DNA from 2 places in the Priestia sp. D51 genome. Region 1 is predicted to be linked to the other one. Evidence: riboswitches for the same ligand, from Rfam matches in the RefSeq annotation. Region 1 holds a riboswitch; the other holds the start of a gene.
The links. A riboswitch is a leader RNA that binds a small molecule or an ion and turns the genes downstream of it on or off. The one in region 1 is predicted to bind S-adenosylmethionine.
Positions count from the first base shown of each region.

Region 2: another riboswitch for S-adenosylmethionine. It lies ahead of ACNHOZ_RS15000 (hypothetical protein); the one in region 1 lies ahead of ACNHOZ_RS05695 (sulfite oxidase-like oxidoreductase).

Region 1 covers NZ_JBLTIR010000001.1:1,084,800-1,092,879, forward strand. Annotated here, with positions in the region: gene ACNHOZ_RS05660 (LysR family transcriptional regulator) at 1-261, opposite strand, end outside; gene ACNHOZ_RS05665 (2-methylaconitate cis-trans isomerase PrpF family protein) at 446-1,573, shown strand; gene ACNHOZ_RS05670 (cyclase family protein) at 1,678-2,343, shown strand; gene ACNHOZ_RS05675 (GNAT family N-acetyltransferase) at 2,340-3,182, shown strand; gene ACNHOZ_RS05680 (YjgB family protein) at 3,210-3,794, opposite strand; gene ACNHOZ_RS05685 (putative polysaccharide biosynthesis protein) at 4,126-5,736, shown strand; gene ACNHOZ_RS05690 (hypothetical protein) at 5,750-6,118, shown strand; SAM riboswitch class I at 6,260-6,366, shown strand; gene ACNHOZ_RS05695 (sulfite oxidase-like oxidoreductase) at 6,442-7,104, shown strand; gene ACNHOZ_RS05700 (MogA/MoaB family molybdenum cofactor biosynthesis protein) at 7,138-7,650, opposite strand; gene moaC (cyclic pyranopterin monophosphate synthase MoaC) at 7,663-8,080, opposite strand, start outside.
Region 2 covers NZ_JBLTIR010000003.1:618,571-626,650, reverse strand. Annotated here, with positions in the region: gene ACNHOZ_RS15025 (MFS transporter) at 1-692, shown strand, start outside; gene ACNHOZ_RS15020 (GNAT family N-acetyltransferase) at 949-1,395, opposite strand; gene ACNHOZ_RS15015 (CotG/ExsB N-terminal domain-containing protein) at 1,509-1,856, shown strand; gene ACNHOZ_RS15010 (VOC family protein) at 2,004-2,801, shown strand; gene ACNHOZ_RS15005 (M20/M25/M40 family metallo-hydrolase) at 2,820-4,433, opposite strand; gene ACNHOZ_RS15000 (hypothetical protein) at 4,901-5,143, opposite strand; SAM riboswitch class I at 5,212-5,313, opposite strand; gene ACNHOZ_RS14995 (amidohydrolase) at 5,377-6,531, opposite strand; gene ACNHOZ_RS14990 (GNAT family N-acetyltransferase) at 6,579-7,085, opposite strand; gene ACNHOZ_RS14985 (methyl-accepting chemotaxis protein) at 7,292-8,080, opposite strand, start outside.

The sequences.
Region 1 (8,080 bases):
TTCGCTCATATTACGCATGCTGTCTTTTGTTTCTTGCAGCTGTTTCCACATGTTTTCTGCATAGCGAACAAGATGCTCACCTTCAGATGTAAACTCAATTCCTTTTTTCGTTTTGAAAAAAAGCGTCACGCCAAATTCTTCTTCAAGATTTTTAAGCCGGTAGCTTAAAGAAGGCTGCGATACGTAGAGCCTTTCAGCCGTTCGCGTAATGTTCTTTTCTTCGTGAAGCGTTTTAATTAATATCCAATCTTTTTGATCCATCCCAATTCCCCCTTGTATTTAGATTATAAAAAAATTTTTAAAAAGACAATAAATTTTATGTATTTTACTTATGACCACCTCTATTATACGATAAATGGCAAATGAACCGGTTCTAAATAGTAAAAAAATAAAATGGTTTGATGAACGCCTCGGCGTTTGTTAGTAGGGGAGAAAGGTGATTAAGATGACGCGTATTCCTGTAACGGTTATGAGAGGTGGAACGAGTAAAGGGGTCTTTATCAATCATGAAGAAATGCCTGTGAACAAATCGGATTGGGAACCGTTTTTGCTAGATATAATGGGAAGTCCGGATCAACGTCAAATTGACGGGTTAGGCGGAGCCAATTCGCTGACAAGTAAAATTGCGATTATAAAAAAATCAGATTTAGAAGAAGCTGACGTAGATTACACGTTTGCGCAGGTCAGCATCAGCGAATCTCTCGTTGATTTTAAAGGAAACTGCGGCAATATCTCCTCAGCAGTGGGGCCTTACGCAATTGAACAAGGACTTGTACAAGCTGTGGAACCGGTGACCAAAGTGCGGATTTATAATACGAATACTAAAAAAGTAATCGTAGCGGAAGTAGAAGTAGAAAACGGGAAAGTGAAAACAGAAGGGGAATGTATGATTCCTGGAGTGCCAGGTACGGGTTCACCTATTTATCTTTCGTTTGAAAACGGAGAAGGAGCCGTTACCGGAAAACTGCTTCCGACCGGGAACGCTATTGATCTTCTGCAAACATCTATGGGAACAGTAAAAGCATCAATTGTTGATGTAGGAAATCCGCTTGTATTTGTTAAAGCAGCGGATATTGGCCTAAAAGGAACAGAACTTCCGCATGAATACACGGACAAACAGCTGAAGCTATTTGAAGAAATTCGCTCCATTGCAGCGGAAAAAGCGGGGCTCGCACCTCAAGACAAAGCAACTAAACTATCACCAGCGGTTCCAAAAATGACGATTATTGCTCCTCCGATGGACCACCGCGACGGGACTGGCAGAGAAAAAGCTGCTTCTCAAATGGACGTATTAATTCGCATGATGTCGATGCAAAAACCGCATCAAACGCTTGCGATTACAGGAGCAATTTGTACAACGGCGGCTATCTATACAAAAGGCACGCTTCTGTCAGAAATGGTTCAACTAAAAGGCGATACGGTTCGACTTGCTCATCCAATGGGAATTATGGAAACCAGTGTAGATCTAAAAGAAGGACAGGTTAATGGAATCAAAGTAGTGCGTACGGCCCGTCTTATTTTTGAAGGATTTGTTTATACAAAGCACGCGTACGATGTATGTTTATCAAGTTAATCAAGTTAATAACGTTCTCTAAAAAAAACTCTTTCTAGGAAACTAGGAAGAGCTTTTTTATGTTAGACTATTTTTACTGAATATTGAAAAAAGTAGGTGGTAGTATGAAAAAAAGAACGTATATTGATTTAAGCCACGTCATTGAAGACGGAGTTATCACGCATAAAGGCTTGCCGGCACCGATTATTTGCGACTATTTAAGCCGAGAAGAGTCTAAAAAGCTGTATGAACCAGGGACTGAATTTCAAATTGGTAAAATTGAAATGGTCACGAATACCGGTACGTATATTGACGTGCCGTTTCACAGATATAAAAACGGAGCGGATTTAGCTCAAACGGCTATTGATAAAACAGCCGGACTGGAAGGAATAGTAGTTTCAATCGACCCGACTTTAACGGCTATTGATGAATCTCATTTTCACCATATAGACGTAAAAGGCAAAGCGGTATTAATTCACACGGGATGGGATCGCTACTGGAATAAAGACGATTATCTAGAAAACCATCCATACTTAACAGAAAGCGCGGCGGCTTATTTAGTATCTCAACAGCCCGCTCTTGTCGGAATTGATTCGATGAATATTGACGACACAAAAGGAAAAGCAAGACCAGCTCATACGCTGCTTTTAGGAGCGGGCATTGTGATTGCTGAACACTTATGTCGCTTAGATCAACTAACGGGGTCCTTTTTATTTTACGCCGTGCCTCCTAAAATACAAGGAGTCGGAACATTTCCGGTAAGAGCATTTGCGGAGGTAGAAAGAACATGATCCAATTACATAGATACAGGGAAGTCCAGGAATTTAAAAACCAAGTCGAGCCGTTTTTAGCGAAAAATGAAGTTCTTCATAACTTAGCGCTTGGCATTTTACACAGCTTACATGAAAACAGCAAACCGAATTTTATGGGCATTATTTTAAAAGACAATCGTGCTGCGCTTGTGTTGCTGCAAACCCATCCTCAGCAAATCATCCTGTCTCAAATACAGAAGCTAACGAATGATGAGCTGAACGAAGTAGCGGAGCTGTTACAAGAAACCGCCGTACCGGGCTTAGTTGGAGAAAGGCAAACGGTTTTATATCTTTCTCAAAAACTAGCAGCGCTAAAAAATCAAGAAGCTTCGTTGAAAATGGATCAGCGCATTTACCGGTTAGACAAAGTGAAAAAAGCTGCGGACGCGGAAGGAGTGCTGGTAAAAGCAAGATCAGAGCATATTCCGCTCGTGACGGAATGGATTTGGGAGTTTATGGGCGTCATTGGAGAGCCTGTATCAAAAGAGCAAGCTGTCAAAACAGGCGAAGCTTTTATTAAAGCAGAACGGCTATTTTTATGGGAAGTGAACGGGAAGTATGTGTCAATTGCTAATGCTACGCGTCCGACAACCCACAACGTTACGATTAACTTTGTGTACACGCCGCGGGAAGAACGTAAAAAAGGCTATGCATCAAGCTGTGTGTCCACGCTTTCTCAGTTTATGCTAGACAGCGGTTTTCAAACAACAAGTCTATACACGGACACGACAAACCCTACGTCTAACAAGATTTACATGGAGATTGGGTATGAACACGTAGCTGATTCAGCATTAGTTTTATTTCATGAAAAAAAGTAGCAGGCTGTCTGCTACTTTTTCTATTACTTAAGGTTTTTTAACTAAATTAACGTGATTTAACGTTTTGCTATTATCAAAAATAAATTCAAGATCATAGCCGCCGGCGTGATACGTGTATCTCGTTTGAGTCGTACCATCACCTTTTACTTTGCTTGTAAAGTTTGGCTGACCTAATTCTTTCTTTAAGTTAGCTTGTGTGATGGACCCTAAATTTGTTTGACGCTCTACATTTGTACCAAAATAGCGGATTTCGTTAATGACATTATTTTGGTCATAGCCAAATGCATATCCAGGGTGACCCATTTCCGCATGATAGTAGTCAAAGTTATTTGATGAACCTTCAGGCGGAGGACCGAACTGATCTCGAACATCTTGACGCAGGCTTTTGCCAATTTTTAAGTCTGCTGTTAATCGCGGCACTTCACCTTGCACCGCCGCATTATAAATTTCGTTAATGTTTTTTACAGCTGTTTGACTTTGGCTGCCTGTTTCTTGAGATGTAGCTGCGTGTGCTGGGGTATCAAGCTGAGCCACAGGAGCAAATCCAAACGCAGCAATTCCTGTAATCGTCGCAGCAGCAGCCGCTTTTGATAGTCGTTGTTTCATTTTCATGATTTTTTCCTCCTATATATAACGATTTAGCAATCTCAGTCTACCTAAAAGAGAAGGTAGGCCAGAATGGTCAAGGAGTCTTAGTTGAGTTGGTAACTGATATATATAATGTAACACGCCTTTCAGAATATAAACGTCAGGTAAGGTGAAAAGTAAAAACGATTCATTTCTCATAGGTGAAAAGAGTGGTTTATATTCCTTTATTAGGTAAAAAAACGTAATATGAAGAAAGTTCTAATGCTTTATAAAAAACTGGATAATAATTGTAATTATGATACAATAAATCAAGTATTTGTTAAAAATATAATATCTATTTCTGGAGTTTTGATGTATGGAAAAAAATTTGATGAGAGGTACGCTTTTGTTAACAGCGTCTTCTTTGCTAACAAAGATTTTGGGTTTTATTTATATTATTCCGTTTACAGCGCTAGTCGGAACGTCAGGTTACGCGCTTTATAAGTATGCATACGGTCCATATACCTTGATGCTAAGCTTATCGACAATGGGTCTTCCGCTTGCTGTTTCGAAGTATGTATCGAAATATAACGGTCTTGGAAACTACAGGGCAGGGCAAGATCTATTAAAAGCAGGCCTTCTATTAATGACGATAACAGGCATAATAGGATTTTTAGTCCTCTATACCATGGCGCCTTCGCTCGCTGAGCTAGTGATTAACGGAAAAGATTCCTCAGGAAATAGTCAAAAAGACGTGGTATACGTGATTCGAATGGTGAGCTTTGCTTTAATTATTATCCCACCTATGAGTCTATTACGAGGCTACTTTCAAGGTAACCAGTCCATGGGACCATCCGCGCTAAGTACAATTATTGAACAAATAGTGCGTGTGCTGTTTATTTTAGCAGGAGCATACGCTGTTATTCATCTCTTTCATAGCACGATGACAAAAGCTGTTGGAATTGGTACGTTTGGAGCGTTTATTGGAGGCTTAGGGGGTATAGGGATTCTCGGTGCGACGTATCTAAAACGCAAGCGGCTGATTATGAAGGAAGTGGATAGCGGAAAGAATAATAAATCTGTTCCGTTCTCTTTAATGTTCAAAGAGCTTGTGACGTACGCTGTTCCGTTTGTATTAGTTGGTTTAGCTATTCCAATCTATCAAAATATTGATACGTTTACGATTAACATGCTTTTTCAATCAATAGGGTATGGACAAGCTAAAGCTGAAACGATTAACTCTGTCATTGGGTTAGCGCAAATTTTAGTAATGGTGCCGGTATCGCTAGCAACTGCCTTCAGCATGTCGCTGATTCCGGGTATTACATCTTCTTTTGTGCAAGGAAATTTACGAGAAGTAAAAGGAAAGATTACAAAAACGCTGCAGCTGCTGTTGTTTTTTACTCTTCCTTCTGCGGTGGGGCTTTGTTTATTGGGTAAGCCGGTATATATGATGATCTTTGGAGCGAAAAACAGTCCTGAAATCGGTGGAGTTGTTTTACAATGGTATGCGCCTGCTGCCATTTTATTTGCTCTTTTTACCGTAACAGCCGCGATTCTTCAAGGAATTAATCAGCAAAAGAAATTAATTTTTGGCTTGGGCTTAGGTATTGTTGTGAAGATAGTATTAAACGTACTGTTGGTTTCAAGCTTAAAAGAAATTGGACCTGTTGTCGCGACGTACGGAGGATATGGTGTATCGGTTATCTATAACTTTTATTTAATTGAAAAATCCATTTCTTACCGAGTTCAATCACTAGGAAAAGCCGCGTTGACTCCTGTTTTATTAGTAAGTGTGATGTCAGCCGCTGTGCTTATTGGCAATTATGCTTCTCACTATTTTCTGGAAAATAAGCTGTCTGCATCTTCACTTGCGAGTAGCACGTCTTGTATTTCAATAGCTTTAGGTGCTGCTGTGTATCTAGGGCTTGGAGTCAAAACAAGTTTAGGGCAATCTGTTGTGTTAAATAGAAGAAAAAGAATGTAAAGGAGAGAAAGAAGTGTCAAAACGATTTGTACTAACCGTAGCCGCTGGAGGATGTATCATAATCTTCGGCGCGCTGCTGCTACTAAACTGGGAAAAGGTGTTTGGAGACTACCGTCCCATTCAAACAGCAACAGCCGTATTCAAGTTAGAAGTGGGAAGTCAAGATGTAGCAAAGACTACGGATTCAGATAATGTTCTTTACTATATGGTGAAAAAAGGACATTTAGATGAATATATTCAACTGATGAATGAAAAAGGCTATGTGTTAAAAGAGAAAGATATTGATCATAACCGACTTGTTTTTAACAATGGACAAGAGGATGAGCAAATTTACTACAAGCGCTTTGCTAGGAAGTATACGATGATTGATGGAGAAGGGTAAAGGCTTTACATACTTAGTAGACTAAAACCTTATAACTCTATCTGTTTTTAAAGTTTTTTGTGCGGAAAAGAAAAATAATATTGACAATTATGACAAAAAGCTTAATACTGACTTTATTACATAAAACAAATACAATTTGTTTCCTTATCAAGAGAGGTGGAGGGACTGGCCCTGTGAAACCCGGCAACCGCTGTCTATGACAGAATGGTGCCAAATCCTTAAGAGTGTATCGCTCTTAGAGATAAGGAAGAAGCTGAAACAAAGCTCTTCCTTATTTATTTAAGGAAGGGCTTTTTATGTACAAAAAACAACGAGGTGATAATTTGAACAAAGCAGACCGTATTAAACGAATGAAAACACCGGAAATTGATCCAAAGTATGAAGGACGAGTGCCTCCGGGTCAGGTAGTAACAGAGCGCTTTCCCATTTTACACGAAGGCGATGTGCCGGATTATAACTTAGAGGAGTGGACGCTTCGCGTGTTTGGGTTGGTAGACAAAGAAGTGATGCTTTCGTATCAAGATATATTGAACATGCCTCAAACAACGGTTAAATGTGATATTCACTGCGTAACGAGATGGACAAGACTTGATAATGAATTTACGGGCGTGCTGTTTGCAGACTTTTTAAAAGCAGTTGGCGTGGAGTTGAAAAGTAAATACATCATGCTGCACGGAGATAATGACTATACGTCAAATATTGAAGTAAAAGATTTACTGAGAGACGATATTCTTCTCGCTCATTCCTTTAACGGAGAGCCGCTTATACCTAAGCATGGATATCCGCTGCGATTGGTTGTGCCGCATTTGTACTTTTGGAAAAGTGTCAAATGGCTTCGGGGCTTTGAAGCTATTGATGAAAACCATCCGGGCTTTTGGGAGCAAAACGGCTTTCATCTTAGAGGAGATCCGTTTAAAGAAGAGCGTTTTTCTGGAGAAGATTTAGGCATTCCAGAAGATGAGTGGGTACATAAAGACTATGATTAATGAAAATGCCTATGCTTGCGCATAGGCATTTTGTTAGCGCTGGCGGTTTAATTCCCACACAACGTGGCGAAGTTCAGGCAAAATCAGTTTGGTCATAGCTAGGCGAACAGCACCGCTTGATCCTGGTGTAGAAAAAACGGCTTTTTCGTTAATCGTCCCGGCAATTGCCCGGCTCATAATCGCTGCGCTGCCAATGTCTTCGGTGTAGCTCAGCATGCGAAACAGCTCGCCAAACCCGACGATTTCTTTATGAATCAGCGCTTGAACGGCTTCAATTGTGACGTCTCGTTTTGTAATGCCGGTGCCGCCGTTTGTGAGAACAACGTCAATGTCCTCAGCACTGCATCCGGCAAGTATCGCTTGTTGAATCGACGTTTGATCGTCTTTTACAATTTCATAGGAAGCGACCTGCATCTCGTGTTCTTTCAGAAGTTGGATCATTAGCGCGCCGCTTTTATCGGTTTCTTTTGTACGTGTATCGGATACCGTAATGACTTTGCAGCGAACGGGCTGAGTTGCTTTGGATTTATGTTCATGTGCGCTCATTATGTACCTCCTTTACGCTTCCGTACGCTTGTAGTCACCGTTTTTGCCGCCTGATTTTTCAAGCAGATATGTTTCGCCGATAATCATGCCTTTATCAATGGCTTTGCACATATCATAAACGGTTAGAGCGCAGGCAGAAGCGGCAGTTAAAGCTTCCATTTCAACGCCCGTTGAGCCTTCCGTTTTAACAGTTGCTTCTATTAATAAACGATACTTGTCATTGCTTGTATCCCAGTCAAATGAAAGGTTTACGCCTTTTAATAAAAGAGGGTGACACATCGGAATAATGTCAGACGTGCGTTTTGCTGCCATAATCCCTGCTACTTGTGCCACAGCAAGCACATCGCCTTTTCCGATTTTATGTTCTACAATGGCTTCGTGAATTTCTTTGTTAACGAGTATGCTTGAACGAGCTGTTGCAACGCGGCGA
Region 2 (8,080 bases), on a different contig from region 1:
TCGTTATCTCTGGTATCTTGTCACTGATTATGACAGCGTTCTCATTCTTTACGTTAAAAGAATCGTTACGAAAAGAACCTGCTGCCAAAGTACAGACATCCAGATGGCATGACTTCACGTCAGATTTTCAAGGAGCTATGAAGTATTTATATGTTCTTTCATTTTTAGCTACTTTTACGCTCGCTGGTTTAGAAGCTACTTTTCAATTTTTTCAAATAGCGAAAATCAATGCTACTCCCACGACAATCGGATGGATGTTTATGGCGAGCGGTTTAACTCAAGCCCTGATTCAAGGCGGTGTACTGCAGCGATTTAAAAAAGGAAATGAAAAAAAACTGATGGCTATTGGCTTATTGGTTTCAGCAATAGGATTTACGTCTATTTTGTTATCTTCTAGTGCCGTTAATGCTACCTTATTTCTGTGCATATTTACAGCAGGAAATGCCCTTATTCGTCCTTGTGTCCTCTCATTAATTACGATGAGAACCAAAGTAGGATATGGCTCTGCTTCAGGGTTAACTGCCTCAATGGATAGCTTAGGGCGTATTTTTGGCCCTCTGCTTGGTGCATTTGCCTTTAAACTCAATATGACGCTACCTTTTATTATCGGAGCAGTTGTCACTTTAGCTGCTTTACTGCTGATTCAGCGTCATACAGCTCTAGATTATTCTGAGCAAACACTATCATCATAGAGGCTGAGACAAAAGTATTTTAGCTGAAGGAAGATCCGAACGATGATTCGAGATTCTTGATGGAGAATCCAATGCGTTCGGATTTTTTTACTGCTATGGTAAACGTAAGTTTCATGTATGTAGGTACTTCTAGCTGGTGATTGGAGGGCAAGGCGAAGACTCCTACGGAAAGCGAAGCCTTGTAGGGAAAGCAACAGCCGATTCCTACTAGCTCATGTAGCCAATTTGTTAGTCTTTGGATTAATTTAGCTATGGCTCAATCTCTTTTCATCGTTACTAACACAAGATTATCCGCAGCTGCAGTGTGTTTTATAATTGAAAACCGATGAGCTTCGTATAGCTTAATCGCAGGTGTATTTTTTTCGGCTGTGGAAACCATACACTCACATTCTGAATATCTTTGAAGTACATATGTTAAAAGACGGCTTCCAATTCCTTTTCGAAAGTACTGAGGACGCACAACGAGGCGGCAAATCGTTAATCGCTCATTTTCTTTTTCAAACGACAGCACGCCTGCTAGCTTACCTTCAATCATTTCTCCGATAAACACTTCCTTGCTTTTCATAACATCTTCTTTGCTTTCTGTAAGCTGAGGAATATTCGAAAAACCAATGAGCCTTGCTTCTTCTTGATAAGCTTCTACTTGCACAGCTACTATTTGAAGAGCGATATCCACTCTTTGATGTTCGAGGATTTGAAGCATGAAAACCACTCCATTTCTTTCACAAATTTAGACAAATTCCATGTTTTCACTATATCCAAACGCCTTCCTTGTACATATTGTATTATGTACCGAATTAGCCAGGAGGTGTTTATATGCATATCACTGCTGAAAGAATTAGAGAAGCAACAGAAGCGATTGCTTCTACTGAGCTTGAAACATTTATGTACCAAGAGCCAACTGCCCGTCGCGGCCGTTCTACTCGTCGTTCTACTCGCCGTTCTACTCGCCGCACTACTCGTCGTTCTACTCGCCGCACTACTCGTCGTTCTACTCGTCGCACTACTCGTCGCACTACTCGTCGTTCTACTCGTCGCACTACTCGTCGTTCTACTCGCCGTTCTAGCCGTCGCCGCTGTCGCTGCGGTTCACCTTGCTGCTCATACCCATGGTTTAATAAATCATTTGGCTGCTGCTTTAAAGGGCATGGCTATCGCCGCTAACTAAATCTATAGCAAGTCGTGTTTAAAACATACGCGGCTTGCTTTTTTATAGATTTTTATTTTACATAATCATTCGTTTTACTCTTCTTAAAAAAGAAAACGACGTATAATAGTAAAAAAGAATCTCTCTTAAAAGGAGGCCTATCCATGCACTTATCGTTTGATCATCTTGTGCATTTTTCACCTGATCCTATTAAAGCTCAGAAAGAACTAAACGGATACGGAATAAATGTTATTAAAGGCGGTATCCATGAAAAATGGGGCACTTTTAACACGTTGGCTTATTTTCACCTCAGCTATATTGAATGGCTTGGGCTTACAGATATCGCATTAGCTCAAACAGTTACAGATAATGATCTTATTCAGCAGCTTGTTAACGAACATACGTCACTTGGTCATTTTGGTCGATTTGCACTCCGTACAGATGATATGGATTTGCTGATAAAAGAGCTAGAAAGCAAGAACGTCACTGTAAAAGGTCCTGTAGCGGGGTCTCGTCAAACTAATGATGGAGAAAGACTTCAATGGAGAATGTGTTTTATTGAAGCTGACCACGATTCCTTGCCTCTTCCTTTTTTTATTGAGTGGGGTGAACCAGAAGAAAAACGCAAGCCAAAGCTAGCTGCTCTTTCTTCCCATCAAGCCGGTCAGCTGCAGCTAAAAAACATTTACTGTGCTGTACATAACCTTGAAGAATCCATCAGCAAATGGACAAAACTGCTGGACGTTCAGGCTGGCGAAAGCTACAAAGACTCTTTACTTGATGCACGTTGTCAAAAACTATATGTCAATGAAGGAAACCTTATTTTTTGCAGCGGAACACAAGGTGTTGTCCATGATACATTAAAAAAAGTTGGAGAGCGTCCATTTTTGGTTGAATTGGACCACGCTCTAACACCGCAACAAATTACCGTACAAGGAGCTTCTTTTAAATTCAACAAATAAACATCCGCGGGCGGATGTTTATTTCTGTGCTTCTTTTATAGCTTGATAAATGAAGTGAGGCAAAATCTCAAAGGAATACTGAACGTCTAATCTTTCGGTCCATTGATGCGCATCTCTTCCCAGCGGTCCAATGTTCAGCACCGGCATCTTGAGCTCCTCTAGCTCTTCTAGCGGGATATGATATCCTTTATTCCATAGAGGCATATTGGCTACTAACGTGTTAAATGTATGAAGCGGGTGCTGCAGGCTGGCATAGCTTAAATCCGAAATTCCACCAAAATAACTTTGTTCAACTAGCTCCACTTGGAATTGCTCTTTGGCAGTTGCCTGTACGTTTGACAAAATCTTTTGTACAAAGAGATCATCATGTGAACAAACGGCCGGGTAAAAAGGCGGCGTAAAAAATAAGACTATCATCGGAGCTGCTTCTTTACATAAACCAGCTAAAGAGTTTACTAATTTAATGGTTTTATTTCTGTCATCATCTTCTTGTGCCAAAAGTGCCGCTTCCATTTCTTGCACATATTTTTCACCGTGCTGTTTGACTGCATGAGTATAAAGTTCTTCATACGTCCATACGTTCACGTCAAGAGATGAACCCTCCATTCCCACAGCGTACTGCCGAGCAGCTTTGTTATAATGTTTTTTTACATTCAAAGCCGCTTTGTCAGCCGATTTCAACAGCAGATCTGTTACTTCTTTAAGAGAGCGGTTTAACATAAATAAATTAAATAATACAACGGCAGAGTGCGGAACTTGAACGGAATACTCTTCTTTTAAATCTTTTTGTATCAGCACAGTAGGAGGTGGACTCGTTTCATCTCTTACTTTTTCGCAAAAATCAACGTTTAATTCTATTTCTTTTGTTAAATAAGAAGCTAGTAAATTAGCATTCAAACCAGCTAGCGGTTCCCCTACATGAGTTTCTTTTCCATAACACAAAAAGCTTGGCATGATCTTCCCAATCGATCCTGAGTACACATAGTTCGTTTGATCACCAGGATAGCGGCTGAATACTGGTTCTGCATTTAGCATGAGAGAAAAATCCAGCTGATGTTTGCACGCAAGTTCTAAAAGAACAGGCACTGCTTTTCTCATTCCGAGCGAATTTACTTCTTCATCCGGTACCGACAGAAGCAGGATGTTTCCGTCAAACTCTCCGTTGCATGCTCGTTCAATCATACTGATATGCAGAGCAATACCTGCTTTCATGTCCATCGTTCCTCGGCCAAAAAGCCAGTCTCCTTTTATCATATCTTTTTGTACGTGCGCCGGAACTTGTTCCATATCATTATAAAAAGTACTCGTTAACGTATCAGCGTGAAAAGCATCCTTTTTCCACTGTCCATAATCTTGTACATCCACTACATCGTAATGACTGACTAATACAACTGTTTTATTCGTATTTTTCCCTTCAACAAAAGCTGTGACAATCGATCGCCCGTCTCCTGTTGAATGAAGCTCAACTTGCTCGTTTTTTTGGAAGTAAGGCAGCTTCAATAAATACGACGCTATCGATTCAGCCATTTCCACTTCTGCCATCGTTCCTGTCACGCTAGGTATAGAAACCAATTCGCTTACAAGCTTCTTTAACTGTTCTTTTGTTTGATACAAAGATGTTTTGTTCGACATACCCTTCATCTCTTTCCTTTTTCTAAATTTTCCATCAAACAAAACGATTCGTCAATCCCTTTGACAGAGACCCTTTCATTCTATCCCTATGTATCATAGTATGCGCCGCCTTGACGCACATGATAAAAAAAGAGTGCGCGGCTAGGGCTAGCACCGCACACTCTTTTTTTTTACTTTTCGTCATCTTCTAAAAAGTCTAGGATACGATCAATAAGCTGTTCGCTTCCTGCATCGTTTCCATGTTCAAGAGACATTTCCATTTCAATGCTCCTTTCATAAAATATTCTTGTTTTATAACATACCACAATTCATTTCGAATGTAACCTTTAATTTGTGTAAAAATTTCGACAATTTATGATTAATTTTAAAACCTAGTGAGTAATGATTATACCCACCAGATTCTTCAATTGTCAAAAAACATGCTTTCTATTTAAAAACACTTTAAAAATAGAGGCGCGAGCAGACTTCTATAAAAGACAGCCTACTCGCTCAAGCTTGGAACAGCATGATGAATAAATTTCTAGTTCATTTGCTTTTTGTACATCTTTAATATCTATGCCTACAGCATATGTACGAACATGGTTTTCGACCACAATTTCATAAAATGTTTCTAATTCACGATATGCTACTTGATAATGCTTTCCTAATAATTTTACGGCTTCCTTTAATGCTTTCTCTCCTGTATGTGCTGCAACTGCTGTATGACTCATAAAACCCTCTCCTTTTAGAAAAATAAAAAAAACTCATTTTGCTTAGATGCAAAATGAGTTTTTCACCCGTTTTATCACCCAAAGCACATGCTTTGCTGGTAGGAGCACCTTACATTCGTAGGTTGCTGTGGAGTCAAAGAGCCAGATCTCTCGTCCACTCGTGATAACTTTTTTAATTTAAAATTTATTTTATCAAACAATTCCATCCGCGTAAATAGAAAAATAAAAATATTTTAATTTTTTTGGTAATGGAATGAATTCAAAAAGTCAAAGCTTAGATTAGCAAAATAAGAAGCTGCTACAAGTAATGCCTCTTCATTTAATGAAAAAGAAGGATGGTGCCATTCATATTCTCCAGCCGTACCCATCCATACAAAAAATCCTGGTACACGCTGCTGATATACGGCAAAATCTTCTCCTCCAGGCGATTGTTCAGCTTCTACCACTTGATAACTAAGATTCTCTGCAGCGTTAATAACCAATTTTTCCAGCGTATCATCATTGTTTACTACAGGAAGATACGGATACCATTTAACGTCTACTGAAGCGCCGAAAGCTGCTCCAATCCCTTCAGCAGTTCGTTTCATAAGAGCCGGTATTTTTTCTCTCGCTTCTTCTTGAAAGGTACGCACTGTTCCTTCAAGCGTTACTTTGTCAGGAATGACGTTCCACGAGCTCCCTCCGTGGATTCGAGTTATGCTGACAACAACATTTTGAAATGGGCTGAGATTACGGCTGACAATGGTTTGTAAACTAGTAACAATTTGACCAGCAGCAGCAATCGGATCTACTGTTTTTTCTGGAATACCTGCGTGACCGCCTACTCCTTTGACGTCAATTTCAAAACGATCAACGCTTGCCATTAAAGGTCCCGATTTGACACCAATGGTTCCTACAGGAAGATTCGGTTTGTTATGCATTCCAAATATCGCTTCTACTCCTTCGAGCACACCTTTTTCAACGAGCATTTTTGCCCCAGAAGCCGTTTCTTCGGCCGGTTGAAAGATAAATCGAACCGTACCGCAAAGCTCCTGCTGACGCTCTTTGAGAAGAATGGCTGCTCCGATTATAGAAGCCGTATGAAAATCATGTCCGCATGCGTGCATAACACCGTTCACTTCAGAAGCAAATGGCAGATTGGTTTTTTCTTCAATTGGCAGCGCATCAATATCAGCTCGAATAGCGATAGTAGGTCCCGGCTTTCCTCCCACAATTTCCGCTACTGCTCCCACGTCTAAATGGAATGCATCCGCTATAGAAATATCGTAGTGCTTTAACCACTTTTTAATACGTTTAGTTGTTTCATATTCTTTCATTGAAAGCTCTGGAAACCGGTGCAGCTCACGGCGTATGTCTATTAGCGTATTTAGTAGTAATTGATCTGTCATATTTATCACTCTTTCACATTTCTTAATTTAGACCACTTCTCTATCTTTTACGACAAAGAGTGTACCTCATTGAATTTTTTATAAAGAAATACGGTCGTATAGCCTTGTGCAAGGTGCTTTTCTTTAGCTTGAACATATCCTTTTCGTTCATACATCTCAACTAACCAAGGATGTTCTTTTGCTGTTCCTAAAGACACACCTGGCGATTTAAACGTATTCTTTATTACCTCTTCCTCTACTAGATGAAGCAGCTTAGATCCAACGCCTTTCCTGGCAAACGACGGGTCCACTGCAAACCACCAAAAGTGCGGAACAGCAAAAGGACCTGGATGTTCTCCCCAAGGCATTCGTATAGATACAGTGGCAGCGATTCTTTTATCTTCTTCATATACATAGCAAAGGTTTTGAGAAATATTTTTCTTAACGAGGGCAAGATCAGCAGTAGCTGCTAAGAAAGGAATGCCTAGCTCTCGAATAGGCTTATATGCTTGTAGAGTTAAGTTCAATAAGTTATCCGCGTCGTCATTTGTTGCCAAACGGAATTCATTTTTCATCTCTTTGTCTCCTTATATAGTACTTAAATATTTTATTTAACTTATAAGTTTACTAAGAATTAAAAAAGGCAGACTGCCGCCTTGCGTACTCACTATACAACTGCTTTTATAGAGTGTCAATTCTATTTATCGTTTTCTATAAAAGATATAAATAAAACGAATACACGCAGAAAACTGCGCGTATTACGTACATATCAAGATAGACTTCAGGACTCACTTACCGTAGCTTTTAAATTAGCGGCCAACATCACAAGTTCTTCTATAGATGCTAACTCTTCTTGTGAAGCCGCAGCTACTTCTTCAGCGTAAGCAGCTGCTTGTTTAGCAACCTCCGAAAGGGTCATGACGGACTCCATTACTTTGAACGAATACCCATCAATCTCTCCTGTTGCTTTTGTCATTTTGTTCATTTGTTCTTGAGCGGCAAAGACATCTTCCATAATTGTGGAAAACTGCTGTGTTACATCTTCGACAGTGGCAATACCAAGCGTGACTTCTTCCGTATTCACTTCCATGTTTTGATAAGCCCGCTTTGCCTGTACTTCAATTTCTTTTAACAAATGACTGATTTGTATAGCGGACGTTTTAGATTCTTCCGCTAGCTTACGTACTTCCCCTGCCACTACAGCAAAACCTTTTCCATGTTCTCCAGCCCTTGCAGCTTCAATAGCAGCATTAAGTGCAAGAAGATTTGTTTGTTCAGCAATTCTTGTAATTGTATTAATAATGCGGCCAATCTCTGCGGAACGATCTTCGAGTCCCTTTACTTCACTGGTCGATATCTTAACGGTTTCATAGATTTTATTCATTTGATTCGTCACATCTTTCACCACAACATTTCCGGTAGAAGCATGTTCAGAGGCTCTGTTCATCGATTGTTGTACCTTTGAAGAATGATCAGTGATTTTCTGAAGCAGCTTGGCCATATCCACCATAGCTTGCTCGGTTTCAACCACACTTAGCAACTGCTTATCAGAACCCGCAGCAATTTCTTG